3 regions of the Arthrobacter sp. NPDC093128 genome follow, and region 2 is predicted to be linked to each of the others. Evidence: riboswitches for the same ligand, from Rfam matches in the RefSeq annotation. Region 2 holds a riboswitch; each other region holds the start of a gene.
The links. A riboswitch is a leader RNA that binds a small molecule or an ion and turns the genes downstream of it on or off. The one in region 2 is predicted to bind S-adenosylmethionine.
Positions count from the first base shown of each region.

Region 1 (5,535 bases), on a different contig from region 2:
CAGCTACGCTGACCACCGCATGGCCACGGCGGGGGCAATCCTGGGCCTCGCCGTCCACGGAGTCGAAGTCGACGACATCGGCACCACATCCAAGACCATGCCGGACTTCCCGCAATTGTGGGAAGCCATGCTGACGCAGCTTGGCCGGCAGACGGAACAGGCCAGTGGGGCGTAGCACCGGCTCCTGGGACGAGTCCGATATCCGGATCCGCCCCAACAAGAAAGGGACCCGTCCCCGGACCAAGGACCGGCCCAGCTATGACGACGCCGTAACCGGGCGCATCATCACCGTGGACCGCGGCCGCTACACGGCTGTGGTGGGCGAGGATACCGGCAACGAACGCATTGTCATCGCGGCGCGGGCGCGCGAACTGCGCCGTTCGCCGGTGGTGGCCGGTGACTTCGTGTCCCTCGTCGGCGATGTCTCCGGCGAGCCGGACACCCTAGCCAGGCTCGTGAAGATCCAGGACCGCCGCACGCTCCTGCGGCGCAGCGCCGACGACACCGACCCGATCGAACGGGCGGTGGTCGCGAATGCCGACCAGCTCGTGGTGGTCGTGGCCGCCGCCAATCCCGAACCGCGCACCGGTTTTATTGACCGCGCCCTGGTGGCGGCCTACGACGCCGGGATCGAGCCGCTGCTCCTCGTCACCAAGGCGGACGTCAAGGACCCCACCGAACTCCTGTCCAACTACCGGCACCTGGACTTCCCCGTGATCATCAGCAGGACCGCCGATGCGGCCGCCTCGGGAATCGATGCGCGCTCCGATGACGGGCTGTCCGCCCGGCTCGACGGCGACGCCGTGTCGCAGCTGCGTGCCCACCTCGACGGCAAGGTGACGGTCATGCTTGGCCATTCCGGGGTGGGCAAGTCCACCATGGTCAACGCCCTGACCGGCGCAGAGCGCGCTACCGGAGGCGTCAACGCCGTCACCGGGCGGGGACGGCACACGTCGTCGTCGGCGCTGGCCCTGCGGATCAGTGACGCGCCCGCCGGGAGCTGGATTATCGACACCCCGGGCATCCGGTCATTCGGCCTCGCGCACGTGGACCCGGACCGGATCCTCCGGTCCTTTCCCGATCTCGAACCCGGCACGGATGCCTGCGAACGCGGCTGCAAGCATGATTCCTCCGCCGTCAACTGCGGAGTGGACGCCTGGGTGTCCGAAGGGCACGCAGGGCCGTCCGGCGCAGCGCGGCTGGCGTCACTGCGCCGTCTGCTCGGCACCGATCCCCGGATGGAAGCGCAGGAAGCCAAGGAACTCGGCATTGTTTCGTAGCGCCGTTTCGCCGCCTGTGCCCGGGGCCCTGCCACGGGGCGGATTCACGGGCAGCACGGTGCAGGACGTGGCCTCCCAGCCGGCCGGCCGCAGAGACGGTAGTTTGGAAGCATGACCCAACCCGCTTCGAGCTACAACGATGACCTGCGCCTCGCCCATGTCCTGGCCGACTCTGTTGACTCCCAGACCATGAGCCGTTTCAAGGCGCTGGACCTTCAGATTGAAACCAAACCGGACCTTACCCCGGTCACGGATGCTGACAAGGCAGCTGAAGAATCCATCCGCGGACAGCTCTCGCGCTCCCGCCCGCGCGACGCCGTCCTCGGCGAAGAGTTCGGCAGTTCCGGGCATGGTTCCCGCCGCTGGATCATCGATCCGATCGACGGCACCAAAAACTTCGTCCGTGGTGTGCCTGTCTGGGCCACCCTGATTGCCCTCGTGGATGAGGGCGAACCCGTGGTTGGCCTGGTCAGCGCGCCGGCACTGGGCAAGCGCTGGTGGGCCGCGAAGGGCGCCGGCGCCTACATGGGGCGGTCCCTTGCTGCGGCCACGCGGCTGAAGGTCTCGAACGTGTCCGAGCTTTCGGACGCTTCACTCTCCTACTCGAGCCTGGGCGGCTGGAAGGAACGCGGCAACCTGGACGAGTTCCTCGGCCTCACCGAGGAGGTTTGGCGGACCCGCGCCTACGGCGACTTCTGGTCCTATTGCATGGTGGCCGAGGGATGCGTGGACATCGCCTGCGAGCCGGAGCTGAACCTCTACGACATGGCCGCGCTGGTGCCGATTGTCACTGAAGCGGGCGGCCGCTTCACATCCTTGGAGGGAGTGGACGGCCCCTTCGGCGGAAACGCCCTGGCCACCAACTCGATCCTCCACTCCGAAGTCCTCAAGCGGCTGAACCCGGACCTCGACGACCTCCTCTGAGGGGTGGCCCGCACCGGAACCCGGTGCGGACGCATGGACGGACTGCAGAATAAACGACGGCGGATGCCCCTCCCAAGGGGGTGTCCGCCGTCGTTTATTCGGACGGAACCCGCTTCTCCGGGCATGCGTAACAAACGGCTTAATAATTGGCGTGGCTTTCCCGCGGCGCCGCGAATGTCCTAATCTCGAAACAGGTCACGAGTGCCAGCGCGAAACCCCGGTTTGCTGGCCGGCAACCCTCCATTCGCGGTGGGGTGCCCCGGGTGACGACCAGGCCGGTCCGGAACGGACCCGGCAAGCGCGGATCCCCGGAGTGAGGGGTCCTTTACAGTGAGGTCCCCATGACTACTGCCACTTTCCCCGCAAACCCCGGAACCGCGTCCTCGACGGCCGCAGGCCTCCTGGACGAACGCTTCACCATTGCCAAGCGGCCGCTCTCGGCCGTCACCGGCGCCGAGATCCAGGCTCCGCTGATCCAGGGTGGCCACGTCCGCTACGCAAACCTGGACTATGGAGCGTCCGCTCCGGCCCTTTCCGTCGTGTCGGCCTACCTGAACGAAATCCTGCCGTACTACGCCAGTGTCCACCGCGGCGCCGGCTACGCCTCGCAGATCAGCACCTCGGTGTACGAAAACTCCCGGAGCATCGTCCGCGCATTCGTCGGCGGCAGGACCGACGATTCCGTGATCTTCACCAGGAACACCACGGACTCCCTGAACCTGCTGGCGGGCTGCCTGCCCGTGGCGGACGGCCGCCACACCGGTGAGGTGCTGTATCTCGACATCGAGCACCACGCCAACCTGCTTCCCTGGCAGGGTGTGCCGCACCGCAGCGTTGTTGCCGCTCCCACGCTGAGCGCCACGCTCGAGAACCTGCGCTCCGAGCTCAGCCAGGGCGACATCAGCCTGCTGGCCGTAACGGGAGCCTCCAACGTCACCGGTGAAATCCTCCCCATCCGCGAGCTGGCCGCACTGGCCCACGAACACGGCGCAAGGATCGTTGTGGACGCGGCACAGCTGGCCCCGCACCGCCGCATCGATATCGCGGCGGACGACGTCGACTACCTCGCCTTCTCGGGCCACAAGCTGTACGCGCCGTTCGGCTCGGGTGTCCTCGTGGGCCGGCCGGACTGGCTCGACGCCGGCACACCCCACCTGGCAGGCGGCGGAGCCGTCCGTGAGGCCCGGCTGGACTCCGTCAGCTGGGCTACCGGACCGGCGCGGCATGAGGGCGGGTCGCCCAACGTTCTTGGTGCAGCCACGCTGGCCCGCGCCACGCAGGTTATCGGTGCGCTGGACCAGGAGCTGTGGCACGCCCACGAGACAGCCATCAGATCCTTCCTCGTTGAAGGCCTGCGGAAGATCGACGGCGTTACGGTCCACCAGATCTTCAGCGACACCGACCAGGCAGCGGACACCATTGGCGTGGTCAACTTCTCGGTCGAGGGCTACGACGCAGGCCTCGTGGCCGCCTACCTTTCCGCGGAACACGGTGTTGGCCTCCGCGACGGCCGCTTCTGCGCCCACCCGCTGCTCAAGCGCTTGGGCCTTCCGTCCGGTTCGCTGCGTGCAAGCTTCGGCGTCGGGTCCAGGCTGGAGGACGCCCAGCGCCTGCTGGCCGGCATCGAGGAACTCCGCAGGACCGGTCTCGGCTGGGACTACGTGGTGGACTCCGGCCGCTGGGTACCGGCCAACGACACCCGCAGCTACCCGGACTGGGCACCCAACACCCCCGGCACCGCGGGAGCAGCGCCCTGCACCGAAGACTAAGGGCCCGGCGTTTGCGGTAAATTCGAGGGGTAAGTAATCCAGCCTGCCCGAAGGAGACTGCACGTGGCACGGGGAGGCCCCAAACTGCACCACCAGCGCCGGTATGAACTCGGACAGAGCTTCCAGGACGGCGGTGAGCATTATGACCGTGTCCGCCCGGGCTATCCTGCCGATTCGGCGGACTGGCTGATCCGAAGCGCCGGCGGGACAGCCGGGGCCGCCAATGCCGCTGACATCGGAGCCGGGACGGGCAAATTCACTGTCTTGCTGGTGCAGCGTGGTCTCACGGTCTCCGCAGTGGACCCCTCGCCGGACATGCTCGCCCAGCTGCGGCTTGCCCTGCCGGGAGTTCCCGCGGCAGAGGGCACCGCAGAGGCGACCGGACTCGCGGACAGCGCGTTCGACGTCGTCAGCGTTGCCCAGGCGTGGCACTGGTGCGATCCGCTCCTTGCGAGCACGGAAATTTCCCGCATCCTCCGCCCCGGCGGCGTGCTGGGGCTGGTCTGGAACCAGTTGGACACGTCGGTCCCGTGGGTTCACCGGCTCTCCCGGATCATGCATGCCGGCGATGTGCACAAGCCGGACTTCCGTCCCGCGATCGGGCCGGAGTTCACCGGGCTTGAGAGCCACCTGACACGCTGGGAAGATCCGGTGACCACCGAGGACATTGTGGAATTGGCGAAGTCCCGCAGCTATTACCTTGCCGCCGGTGAGGGCACCCGGGCCAAAGTCCGGGACAACCTGGACTGGTACCTCCACGAGCATCTGACCCACTCGCGCGGGGACGTCGTCGGACTCCCCTACCTGACCCAGACCTGGCGGGCGTTCAAAGCATGAGTCGTGCAGACAAAGCGGTAGGCTTGGACCCGTGAAGACCAGCGCGCCCTCCTCCTCCATCGAGGACTACGTCAAGGTCATCTACTCCTTCACGGAGTGGCAGGACAAACCCATCACCTCCTCGCAGCTGGCACAACGGCTCGGGGTCGCGAACTCCTCGGTCTCGGAAATGGTCCGAAAGCTGAAAGACCAGGGCCTGGTTGACCACAAGCCCTACAGCGCCATCACGCTCACGGCCGACGGCATCCGGCTGGCGCTGTCCATGGTCCGGCGTCACCGGCTCATCGAGACCTACCTTGTCCAGGAACTCGGCTACAGCTGGGACGAGGTCCACGACGAAGCCGAGCTCCTGGAACACGCCGTCTCCGACACCTTCATCGAGCGGATGGCCCGCAAGCTCGGCAATCCGCTCCGCGACCCGCACGGCGATCCCATCCCCGCAGCGGACGGCACCGTCCGCATGCCCCGCGCCCACCGTATGAGCGAACTCGACGAGGGCCACACGGGCCGGATCACCAGGATCAGCGACGAAAACCCCGACCTCCTGCGCTATCTGTCCGCCGAGAAGATCGACCTCGATGCAGACATTGAAGTACTCGGCCGGAAACCCTTCGGCGGTGCCCTCGTGGTCCGGATCGGCCCGGCGGGCGCCGACCGCGAATTCGACCTTGCCGATGAGGTTTCGTCAGCGCTGTGGGTGCACAGCGACACGGGCCATGCCGGAT
Region 1 covers NZ_JBFBEY010000006.1:218,521-224,055, forward strand. Annotated here, with positions in the region: gene aroA (3-phosphoshikimate 1-carboxyvinyltransferase) at 1-175, shown strand, start outside; gene AB0N24_RS09550 (ribosome small subunit-dependent GTPase A) at 165-1,280, shown strand; gene hisN (histidinol-phosphatase) at 1,392-2,204, shown strand; SAM riboswitch class IV at 2,398-2,511, shown strand; gene AB0N24_RS09560 (aminotransferase class V-fold PLP-dependent enzyme) at 2,546-3,973, shown strand; gene AB0N24_RS09565 (methyltransferase domain-containing protein) at 4,037-4,810, shown strand; gene AB0N24_RS09570 (metal-dependent transcriptional regulator) at 4,842-5,535, shown strand, end outside.
Region 1: linked by a shared signal. The riboswitch ahead of AB0N24_RS09560 (aminotransferase class V-fold PLP-dependent enzyme) and the one ahead of AB0N24_RS11175 (DUF1737 domain-containing protein) in region 2 are both predicted to bind S-adenosylmethionine.

Region 2 (5,535 bases):
CGGAGCCGCCGCGGCTGAAGCCCACGAGCCGTGCCAGCATGACGGCCCGGACCTCGTCGCGGTCCAGGGGGTCGCCCACACCGCTGTTGTGGTACCGCACCACCTGCACCTGGTAGGCAAGGATCGATTTGTCCTCCACAGCGGTGTCACGCCCGGAACCCAGCAAGGTGTTGAGGCCGTAGACGCTGTGGCCGGACTCGATGGCCTGCTGCACCACCTCACGCGAGAGCCCGATCAGCTCCAGGGCGTCAGTACTCAGGACGAATTTCACCGCCGGATCGGCCGCTGCCTCCGCGACGTCCCTGGCGCGCAGGTGGGCCGTGCCGATCAGGAAGTTGCCGCTGCCGTTGCCCATGGGACTAGAAGTCCAGTAGGTTCCGGCGGAAGCCGCCGTCGCCATAGCTTGTTCGGAGCAGCCCCCGGCGCCGCAGCACCGGCGCCAGGCGGTCCAGCACCCCGTGAACCGTGGCCGGGTCCACGAAACCGGAGAACAGGAAACCGTCCCCGCCCACCTGCGCCCCTGTCTCCTCGAGGTAGTCCGCAATCTCTTCGGCGGTGCCGATGATGCTGTCCCCGGCGCCGCCACTGCGGGCCTGCAGGAGCTGGCGCAGCGTGGATCCGGGCGGACCGGCTTTGGCGAAATGGTCCAGGGTGCCCTGGTTGCTGTTCGTGGTGAGGTCGGGGAGCGGGGCGTCGAGGTCGAACTGCTTGAAGTCGATCACGGAGAGGTAGGAGATGGAATTCAGCTGGCTGTCGATGTCGCGCTGCGTGAGCTGGCGGCGCTGCTCCCGGAGCTCCTCAGCTTCGGCGCGGGAGCCCACCACGGTGGGTTTGAGGACGTAAAGCACCTTGATATCGTCGGCGTTCCGCCCGGCCGCGGCTGCCTCGGCGCGGATCGAATCGCGGTAGGCCTTCATGCCGTCCACACCCCTCGCCAGGGCAAGAGCGACGTCGGCGTTGCCGCCCGCGAACGCCTTGCCCCGCGGGGACGCGCCGGCCTGGACCAGCACCGGCTCCTCGGGCAGCGGCGCGGTGTTCAGCGGCCCCCGGACCTTGAAGAACTCGCCGTCGTGGTTGATCGGGTGGACCTTCGTGTGGTCCGCGAACACGCCCGCTTCCGCGTCCTCCAGGATGGCGTCCGGCTCCCAGCTGCGCCAGAGCCTGCGCACCACGTCCACGAATTCCTCCGCCTTCTCGTAGCGGAGGTCATGCTCGATCTGCTGGTCCAGGCCGTAGTTCTGCGCGGCAAGATCGCTGCCGGAGGTCACCACGTTCCAGCCCAGCTGCCCGTTGGAGAAGTGCTGCAGGGTCGCCAGCAGCCGCGCAGCTGTGAACGGCGGGTAGAAGGACGCGCTCACCGTGGGAACAATGCCGAGGTGTTCCGTGGCGGAGAGCAGGTACGGAACCAGGGCCAGCGGATCATGCTTGGGCGCGAAGGACGCCTGGGCCAGCGACACCTTGGCGCTCCCGCCGTAGGTGTCCGGCACGGTGAGTGAATCCTCGATGATGAACAGGTCCAGCCCTGCCCGTTCGAATTCCCGCACGGCGTGCTGGTAGAGCGCCGGCTTTTTCCAGTCGTACCCGATGCCGTAACCGGGAGTGCCCCAGCCCTGGACGCCAAATCCGTGACCCACAAACCAACCGAAGTGCAGCATGGGACTGACTGTATTCCCGTTGGATCTGTTCACGGCTGCCTGATTTCATCCGGCGTTACAGCGGTTCATCTCCCGTCATTATCCTCCCCGCACCGGCATTTGTAACCGCAATACGGGGTCACGTACAGGCCGTAAGTGACCCCCAATAAGTTCCGGGTTAACTGCGCATTGCGCGTGGTCCCGTTACGGAAGATGACGACGACGGCGATGCAGGCGGCCGTCGTAAGTGTTACGTTTTTGGGGAGTAATGAGAACCGGTGGCAAGCCCTGACTGGCCGGTCGGCAACCCTCCCTTTCGCGGCGGGGTGCCTCAGGTGAATACTCGGCATATCGACCAATTCGAGCTGCAAGCGTGAGAGAAGGAGACCCGTCGTGTCTGACGCCCCCGCCCAACTGGTTCCGGCCGCCGCCCCGGCTGCCGCCCAGGACCAGCCCCAGGAAAAGCTGGCGTACCGGCTGATCACCGGCCCCGATGACCGCACCTTCTGCGAGCGCATCTCCGCGGCACTGTCCGAAGGGTACATCCTGCACGGGAGCCCGGCGGCCACCTTCAACGGCACGAGCGTGATCGTGGCGCAGGCAGTGATCCTGCCCGCGGCCATCGCCACCGCCGACGCCGCTGTGGCAACCGCGGTGGACGAGCTCGACTTCGACGCCGACTTCCCCGGCGACGCTTTCGAGGGGCACGCGTGAGCTACGCCGGAGACCTGAGCCCCCAGGACGCCTGGGCCAAACTGGAACAGGGCGCCGTCCTGGTGGACGTCCGCACTGAGGGTGAGTGGGCGCACATCGGCATCCCGGACACCAAGGCCACGGAAAACGATCCCCTTTTTATCCAGTGGACTTTCCCGGGCGGGATCCCCAACCCGGAATTCATCAACCAGCTGAAGCAGCAGGCCCCGGAGGACACCGGCGTCGAACTGGTGTTCCTCTGCCGTTCCGGCGCCCGGTCGGTTGCCGCCGCCATCGCCGCCACGCAGGCCGGCTTCACCGCCTACAACGTCCTTGAAGGCTTCGAAGGCGAACCGGACCGTTGGGGCGAGCGCACCGTCAACGGCTGGAAAAACCGCGGCCTGCCCACCAACCTCGGAAAGAACTAAGTGACCTTCAACCCCGATGCCGCCGGCTGGAGCCCCGACACCCAGGCTGTCCGCGGCGGCCTTGACCGCACCAATTTCCAGGAAACCACCGAGCCGATCTTCCTGACCTCCGGCTTCGTGTACGAATCCGCGGCAGCTGCCGAGCGCGCCTTCACGGGCGAGGACGAACGGTTCGTCTACTCCCGCTACGGCAACCCGTCGGTGGCCACCTTCCAGGAACGCCTCCGGCTGCTCGAAGGCACCGAGGCGTGCTTCGCGACGGCGTCCGGCATGTCCGCCGTGTTCACGGCACTGGGCGCCTTGCTCGCCGCCGGTGACCGGGTTGTGGCTGCACGCTCGCTGTTCGGCTCGTGTTTCGTCATCCTGAACGAGATCCTGCCGCGGTGGGGCGTGGAAACGGTGTTCGTCGACGGACCGGACCTGGACCAGTGGCGGGCCGCCCTGGCAGAGCCGACGACCGCCGTGTTCTTCGAGTCTCCGTCCAACCCCATGCAGGAGATCGTGGACATCGCCGCGGTCAGCGAACTGGCGCATGCGGCAGGAGCAACGGTGGTGGTCGACAATGTGTTCGCCACTCCCCTGCTCCAGCGCTGCGGCGACCTCGGCGCCGACGTGGTGGTGTACTCCGGCACCAAGCACATTGACGGCCAGGGCCGGGTCCTGGGCGGCGCCATCCTGGGCACCAAGGAGTTCATCGACGGTCCGGTCAAGCAGCTCATGCGCCACACCGGACCGGCGCTTTCCGCATTCAACGCCTGGGTGCTGACCAAGGGCCTGGAAACCATGGCGCTGCGCGTCAACCACTCCTCGGCCTCGGCGCTCCGCCTGGCCGAATGGCTTGAGGAGCAGCCCGCCGTCAGCTGGGTCAAGTACCCGCTGCTGAAGTCACACCCGCAGTACGAGCTGGCAGCAAAGCAGATGAAAGCCGGCGGGACCGTGCTGACGCTGGAGCTGTCGCCGTCCGCGGGCCGTACGGCGAAAGAGGCCGCCTTCGCGCTGCTGGACTCGCTGCGGATCATCGACATCTCCAACAACCTCGGCGATGCGAAGTCGCTCATCACCCACCCCGCCACCACCACCCACCGTGCCATGGGGCCGGAAGGCCGTGCGGCCATCGGGCTGAGCGACGGCGTGGTCCGGCTCTCGGTAGGACTCGAGGATGTTGACGACCTGATCCGGGACCTGGAACAGGCGCTGAAGCAGATCTAGCGTGTCCTGGCGGACGCTGGCCTCGAATGTTCCGCTGCCGGAGCAGAACCTGCTGGGTATTGCCGCCGGCCTGCTGCTGCAGCGCGTACTGCCGTTGCGCCTGGGCGGCGGGACGAACCATGTTGTGCCCGGCACCCGGCGGCCGGGCACGCGGCAGCCCCACGCCGGCGGGCAGCGCTTCGATGGGCAAGAGGTCATTGGCCTCGGCGCCTTGGCAGCGGGGTGCTTGGTAATCGGCTGGTCCTGGGCAGCCGCCCGCGAAACGCGCCTCGCGGACCCCGGCGTGCTGGTCACTTCAGGACCCTATGCCCTCTGCCGCAACCCGATGTACGTCGGCTGGTCCCTCCTTCACCTGGGGATCGGCCTGGTGCGTGATGACGCGTGGATTCTAGCCGCCCTCCCGTTTTCGGCCGCCGCCGTCCACCGGCAGGTACTCCGTGAGGAGTCGCTGCTGGCGGACAAATTCGGTGACAGCTTCAGGTGCTACGAGCGCTCCGTGCCACGCTACATTCCTGCGTTTGTCAGCCGTGGGCGAGGATGGTGTCGATCAGCCGGGCCAGCTCGGGTGCATTGTTCGGGGTGACTTCAGGGCTGGCCTTCGCCTCTGGGCGTCCACCCCGGCTTTGGCGGGAGTCTTGACGCCAGTGCAAGGATGAAGGCATGTCCTTCTTCGACGACATTCCCGAACCGCCGCCGAGGCCCCGCCCGCCCCGGCACGTCCCGCCGGTGTGGGCCGGACCGCCGTCTGACGAGCTTCCTGCGGTCATTTCAGTGGGGCAGTTCCTTCACCGGTCTGACCGGATGGTCATGGCGGCGAAAAGTGTCGAGGTCTTTTCTGCCGGGTGCCTGTTCGAGGTGGTGTGGGCAGTCCGCCGGTCCAGCGAGAAGGACAGCGAATGGAGCCTTATCACCGATCAGTGCTTCAACCGGGGCGGCTACAGGCCGGATGCGGCGGGCGGCCACGGCGGCGCCCTCCGTTTCGGCGTCGCCTTTCCGGACGGGCGGAAGACCACGACTTCCCGGCTGCACCCGGGCATGTTTGACGGATCAGAGACAGTGGCGGGGCCGGTCCTGATGATGGCAGGCGGCAGTGGGGGCTCGGGCAGCGATGATGAGCTCTTCGCCTCCAGCAAGTTCTGGCTGTGGCCGCTTCCCCGGGGCGGCGACAGCCGGGTGGTGGCGCAATGGGACGACCTTGGCATGGCCGAGGTGTCGGTTCTGATCAGCGGAGAACAACTGGCGGCGGCAGCTCCGAAAGTGCAAAAGTACTGGGCCGGGCAGTGACCCCGGCCGGGTCATAGCACTGGGCTGGGCCACAACACTGTTCCGGGCCGTGGAAGGCGCCGATGGGGCGCCCTCACCGGCTGTCAGGTGGGGTTATGCCCAGAATGCGTCGCCCTTGGCGGTGTCCTGGAAGAACTCCCGTCCCTCAGTGATCTTGCCGTCAGCTACCCGGAATGCGATTACGCCGTCCTGGTCCAGGGCCCGGCCGCCGTTCTCGGCCTGGTTGTGCTGCACCGCAATAGTGTTGGTTTCCCCGCCGATGATCTCCTCAACTGTCACCTTCAGGT
Region 2 covers NZ_JBFBEY010000008.1:62,125-67,659, reverse strand. Annotated here, with positions in the region: gene AB0N24_RS11185 (aromatic amino acid ammonia-lyase) at 1-355, opposite strand, end outside; gene AB0N24_RS11180 (NtaA/DmoA family FMN-dependent monooxygenase) at 360-1,655, opposite strand; SAM riboswitch class IV at 1,899-2,014, shown strand; gene AB0N24_RS11175 (DUF1737 domain-containing protein) at 2,049-2,348, shown strand; gene AB0N24_RS11170 (rhodanese-like domain-containing protein) at 2,345-2,755, shown strand; gene AB0N24_RS11165 (O-succinylhomoserine sulfhydrylase) at 2,756-3,964, shown strand; gene AB0N24_RS11160 (isoprenylcysteine carboxylmethyltransferase family protein) at 3,966-4,547, shown strand; gene AB0N24_RS11155 (hypothetical protein) at 4,625-5,248, shown strand; gene AB0N24_RS11150 (nuclear transport factor 2 family protein) at 5,342-5,535, opposite strand, start outside.

Region 3 (5,535 bases), on a different contig from region 2:
CCCTGGACGACGTGCGGGATCACGGCTTTGTGTCCTACGTGGAGTCGGCGCTACAGGTCGCGGAGCTGGGGCACCGGTCTTCGCAGCTGCCCGCGCCCAAGTCCAGCTTCCAGGCCACCAGCGTGTTCGCCCAGGTGGAGGCTGTCCGCTGCGGCGCGGGCATCGGCCTGCTGCCGAACTTCATGGTGGCGGACAACCCGGACTTCGTGCCGGTGCTGCCCGAGCTGTTCCAGCGCCAGCTCCCCATCTGGGCGGTGGCGCGTCCGGAGTCGCTGCGCTCGGCTTCCGTCCGGGCCGTGGTGGATGCGCTCAAGGCCGAAGTGTCAGGCCGCCAGGAAATCCTGGCAGCCTGACACTAGGCCTGGAACAGCCGGCGCACCACTTCGCCGGCTGCCAGTGCATCGAGGCCTTCGTTGATTTCGGCCAGCGGCCTGGTGTCCGTGTGCAACAGTTCCACGGGGAGCCGCCCGCCCCGCCAGTGGTCAAGATACAGCGGAATGTCCCGTTCCGGGACGGCATCTCCCATGTAGGAACCGAGCAGCCGTTTCCCGGCACCGGCAAACTGCAAGGCCCCCACCGTCAGTTCCGCGGACGGTTTCGGCAGGCCGACGGAGACGACGGCGCCGCCGCGCGTTACGAGGTCCAGGCACGATGCGATCACCCCGGCGGACCCCACGGCCTCGACGGCGACGTCCACGCCGTCGCCGGTCGCCTCAGCGACCAGCCGCGCGGCGTCGCCCGGGGTGCCCACGGCCGTAGCACCGCAGTCCAGGGCGAGCTGGTGCTTGCCTTCGTTGGGGTCGATGGCAATGACGGCGGCGGCACCGGCCAAGGACGCCGCCATCACGGCGGAGAGCCCGACGGCGCCGAGTCCGAAAACGGCCACCGATTGCCCCGCGGTGACCGCCGCAGTGTTCAGCACGGCTCCCATTCCGGTGAGCACGGCGCAGCCGAACATGGCCGCAACGGTGTCCGGGACGTCGTCGCCGATCACCACGACGGATTCCCGGGCCACCACGGCATAGTCCGCAAAGGCCGACACCCCGAGGTGGTGGTTGATCCGCTCCCCCGCCGGTGTCCGCAGCAGCGCCTCACCGTGCAGGAGGTCACCTGAGCCGTTGACCTCCGCGGCGCGGTGGCACAGGGCCGGGCGGCCCGCGCGGCACGCCCGGCAGTTTCCGCAGCTGGGGACGAAGACCAGCACCACGTGGTCGCCTTCGGAGACGTCGTCGACGCCCTCGCCGACGGACACCACCCGCCCCACGGCCTCATGGCCGAGCGCCATCGGCAGTGGCCTGACGCGGGAGCCGTCCACCACCGAAAGGTCCGAGTGGCACAGGCTGGAGTAGGTGATGGTGACGCCGAGCTCGCCCGGCCGCGGTTCGGGCCGGTCCAGTTCCTGGATCAGCAGCGGACGGGCTTCGGTGTAGCCGGTTCCGGCGGGAACCGTGGAGTAGAGGACTGCTGCTCGCATGGAGGCTGTTTCCTTGCTCTTACTTTTTGCCGGCGGCAAGGAGGTCCGCCGTGCCCTGGGCGTCCGCGGCGTCGACGTCGTGGAGGGAAATGCCGCGCGTCTCCTTGAGGAAGTACACGGAAATCGCCGTCACGATGCAGGCGCCCAGCAGGTACAGCGCCACCGGGGTGGAGGACTTGAAGCTGCTGAGCAGTGCGGTGGCGATGATCGGCGCCAGCGAACCGGCCACGATCGAGGTGACCTGGTAGCCCAGTGATACGCCCGAATACCGCATCCGGGTGGGGAACATCTCGGCCATAATGGACGGCTGCCCGGCGTACATCAGTGCGTGGAACAGGAGTCCGATGGTGATGGCCGCGAGGATGACCAGGTCATTGGCGGTGTCCATCATGGGGAAGGCGAAGAAGCCCCAGGTGCCGCCGAGGATCGCTCCGGCCATGTATACCGGGCGGCGGCCGAAGGCGTCCGACAGTTTTCCGACCATCGGCACGGCGCAGAAGTGGATGAAGTGGGCCACGAGCAGGAGCAGCAGGATCCTGGACGTGTCTGTCTGGACCACGACCTTCAGGTAGGTGATGGAGAACGTGACCACGAGATAGTACAGGATGTTTTCCGCGAAGCGCAGGCCCATGGCAGTGAACACACCGCGCGGGTAACGGCGGAAGACTTCGGCCACGCCGTAGCCCTTCTTTTCCACGGTGACTTCCTTGCGGGCCTCGAGGAAGATGGGGGCATCCTGGACCTTGGTGCGGATGTAGTAGCCCACGATGACGATCACTGCGGACAGCCAGAAGGCCACGCGCCAGCCCCAGCCGAGGAAGTCGGCGGAGGACAGCGTCGAGGAAAGCGTGAACAGCACGCCGGTGGCCAGGAGGTTGCCCATGGGAACGGCGGACTGCGGCCAGCTGGACCAGAATCCGCGCGACTTACTGGGGCTGTGTTCGGCCACGAGCAGCACTGCGCCGCCCCATTCACCGCCGACCGCGAAGCCCTGCACGAAGCGCAGGAACACCAGCAGGGCCGGAGCCCAGTAGCCGATCTGGGCGAAGCTGGGCAGGCAGCCCATGGCGAAGGTAGAGACGCCCACCAGGATGATGCTCAGCTGGAGGAGCTGCTTGCGGCCGAACTTGTCGCCGAAGTGGCCGAAGACGATGCCGCCGATGGGGCGGGCCACGAAGCCCACCGCGTACGTGACGAAGGCGGCAATGATCCCGTCCAGTTCCGTGCCGGAATTGGGGAAGAACATCTTGCCGAAGACCAGGGTGGCCGCGGACGCGTAGAGGAAGAACTCATACCATTCAACAACGGTGCCGGCCATCGAGGCCGTTACCACCTTCTTCAGCCCGGAGGCCTTGACGTCAGTCTCATCCGTGCGCCCTGCGGCAGAGTTTTGTGTGCTCATTGTGAACTCCTTCGGCGTCTCCGTCGACACCATGTGGACCATTCCGTAGCGGACGCGTGTGATGTGCACCACCAACGCGCCGGTCCCCTAGAGTATGGGCTCACATTGCCGCAGGCTCAACGCCATTTTCTGCAGGACAGCTCTGCATAAATGCACATTGGGCCGACGGGCTACGCGAAGAAGTTCTGACGAAGCTGGGTGTTGAGCTGGCCGATCTCGGTCAGGAATCCGTCGTGGCCAATGGGTGCCTCGATCACGTGGACCGGCACTTCACCCGGGAGCGCAGCCGCCAGTTCGTGGGACTGGGCGGGGAAATACAGCCGGTCAGTGTCCACGGCGGCAATGAAGAATTCCGCCGTGGACTGTGCCAGCGCTTCCTTGAGCGAGCCGCGGCCCCGGACCACGTCGTGGCTCATGAGCGCTTCCGTGATGGCGATGTAGCTGTTGGCATCGAACCGCCGGACCAGCTTGGTGCCCTGGTGGTCCAGGTAGCTCTCCACCTGGTAACGGCCGCGATCCCCCAGCGAGACTGCCTGGAGCGGTGCTTCGCCGCCCTGGGCACTGCGGCCGAAGCGGGTCTCGAACTCGTTCGCGGAGCGGTACGTGATGTGCGCAATCCTGCGGGCAAGGGCCAGGCCGGCTTCCGGCTCGGGGCCGCCGTAGTAGTCGCCGCCGTTGAAGTTGACGTCCTGGCGGATGGCGAGGGTCTGCGCCTGGGCAAAGGCGATCTGCTCGGCGGTGCTGCTGGCGCCAATGGAAATCACGCCGCAGCGCCGGACCCGGTCCGGGAAGCTGACAGCCCATTCCAGGGCACGGGCTCCGCCCATCGATCCGCCCAGCACCGCGTACCAGCTCCCGATGCCCAGGGCGTCTGCCAGCCGGGCCTCGGCCGCCGTCGTGTCCCGCAGGGTGACCAGTGGAAAGCGTGAGCCCCACGGCTTCCCGTCCGGGGCAGGAGTGGAGGGGCCGGTGGAGCCGTAGCAGCCGCCCACGATGTTAATGGAGATCACGAAGTACTTGTCCGTATCAACCGGCGCGCCCGGACCGGCCAGCTGCTCCCACCAGCCTTCCTCGTCGCCGGCCCCCCTTGTCACGTGGGTGCTGCCGGTCAGCGCGTGCTGCACCAGCACGGCGTTGGAGCGGTCCGGGTTCAGCGTGCCCCACGTTTCGTAGGCGAGGGTGACGTCGGGCAGGTGCCCTCCCGCTTCGAGGTCAAGGCCGCCGATGCTCAGGAACTTGACCGTGCCATCAGGAACTGCGTTGGTTTTCACTTCGTGAACGTCTGTTTCGGGTACACCGCTGCGGGTGACGGCAATCGTCATCTGAGGACCTCTTCTTCGCGCTTGCCCGCCGCCAACTGGCTGGCAGGCCAGGTCTTCACCCGGGGCACCCCGCCGCGTAAGGAGGGTTGCCGGCCAGCAAGCCGGGGCTGTCGCTGGCACTCATGACCTGTAGTGAGTCTACGAAATGCGTCCCGGCAATGGCGAAGATTGTGACACCAATATGACTCCCGGCGTCGAGGCGCCGGGAGTCATACGGGGTCAGCACCGCGGCGGCAGGCCCTCCCGGGCAGCCGCCGCCGCTCCCTTAGGCGCCTTTGGCGGCGCGGAAACCGGCGTCGAGGTCGGCGATGATGTCATCGATGTGCTCCAGCCCCACGGAGAGCCGGACCAGACCCGGCGTCACGCCCGCCACGGCCTGCTGTTCGGCTGTCAGCTGGCTGTGCGTGGTCGACGCCGGGTGGATGACCAGGGAGCGCACGTCACCGATGTTCGCCACATGGGAGTGAAGTTCCAGGGCGTCCACGAACCGCTTGCCGGCCTCGGCCCCGCCGGCGATGTTGAACGAGACGATGGCGCCGGTCCCCTTGGGCCCGTACTTGCGGCCGCGCTCGAACCAGGGGCTGGACGGCAGCCCCGCATAGGCGACGGATTCGACGTCGGACCGGGCTTCGAGCCATTCGGCGACGCTCACTGCGTTGGCAACGTGACGCTCAACGCGCAGGCTGAGGGTTTCCAGGCCCTGGGCGATGAGGAAGGCGTTAAACGGGGAAACGGCCGAGCCCAGGTCGCGCAGCAACTGGACGCGCGCCTTGAGGATGTAGGAGAGGTTCGCCCCCAGGGCACCCTCCGCCCCGAGGTCCCGCGCGTACACGAGTCCGTTGTAGGTGGGATCCGGGGTGTTGAAGCCCGGAAACCTGTCCGGGTCCTTGCCGAAGTCGAAGTTGCCCGAGTCCACGATCACTCCGGCAATCGCACTGCCGTGGCCGCCAAGGTACTTCGTCGCCGAGTGGACCACGATGTCCGCGCCCCACTCCAGCGGCCGGATGAGGTACGGCGTGGACAGCGTGTTGTCCACGATCAGCGGCACGCCGGCTTCATGGGCGGTGCGCGAGACCCCCTCGATGTCCAGGACGTCCTGGCGGGGGTTGGACACCACCTCGGCGAAGAACAGCTTGGTGTTGGGCCGGACTGCGTCCTTCCACTGCTGCAGGTTGTCCGGATCCTCCACGAACGTCACGGAGATGCCGAACTTCTTCAGGGTGTGGGCCAGCAGGTTGTACGTGCCGCCGTAGAGGCTGGGGCTGGCCACCACGTGGTCGCCGGCTTCGGCGACGTTGAGGATGGCGAACGTTTCGGCAGCCTGACCCGAGCTGAGC
Region 3 covers NZ_JBFBEY010000002.1:320,731-326,265, reverse strand. Annotated here, with positions in the region: gene AB0N24_RS03320 (LysR family transcriptional regulator) at 1-353, shown strand, start outside; gene AB0N24_RS03315 (zinc-dependent alcohol dehydrogenase family protein) at 356-1,474, opposite strand; gene AB0N24_RS03310 (MFS transporter) at 1,494-2,876, opposite strand; gene AB0N24_RS03305 (homoserine O-acetyltransferase) at 3,047-4,198, opposite strand; SAM riboswitch class IV at 4,211-4,326, opposite strand; gene AB0N24_RS03300 (bifunctional o-acetylhomoserine/o-acetylserine sulfhydrylase) at 4,464-5,535, opposite strand, start outside.
Region 3: linked by a shared signal. The riboswitch ahead of AB0N24_RS03305 (homoserine O-acetyltransferase) and the one ahead of AB0N24_RS11175 (DUF1737 domain-containing protein) in region 2 are both predicted to bind S-adenosylmethionine.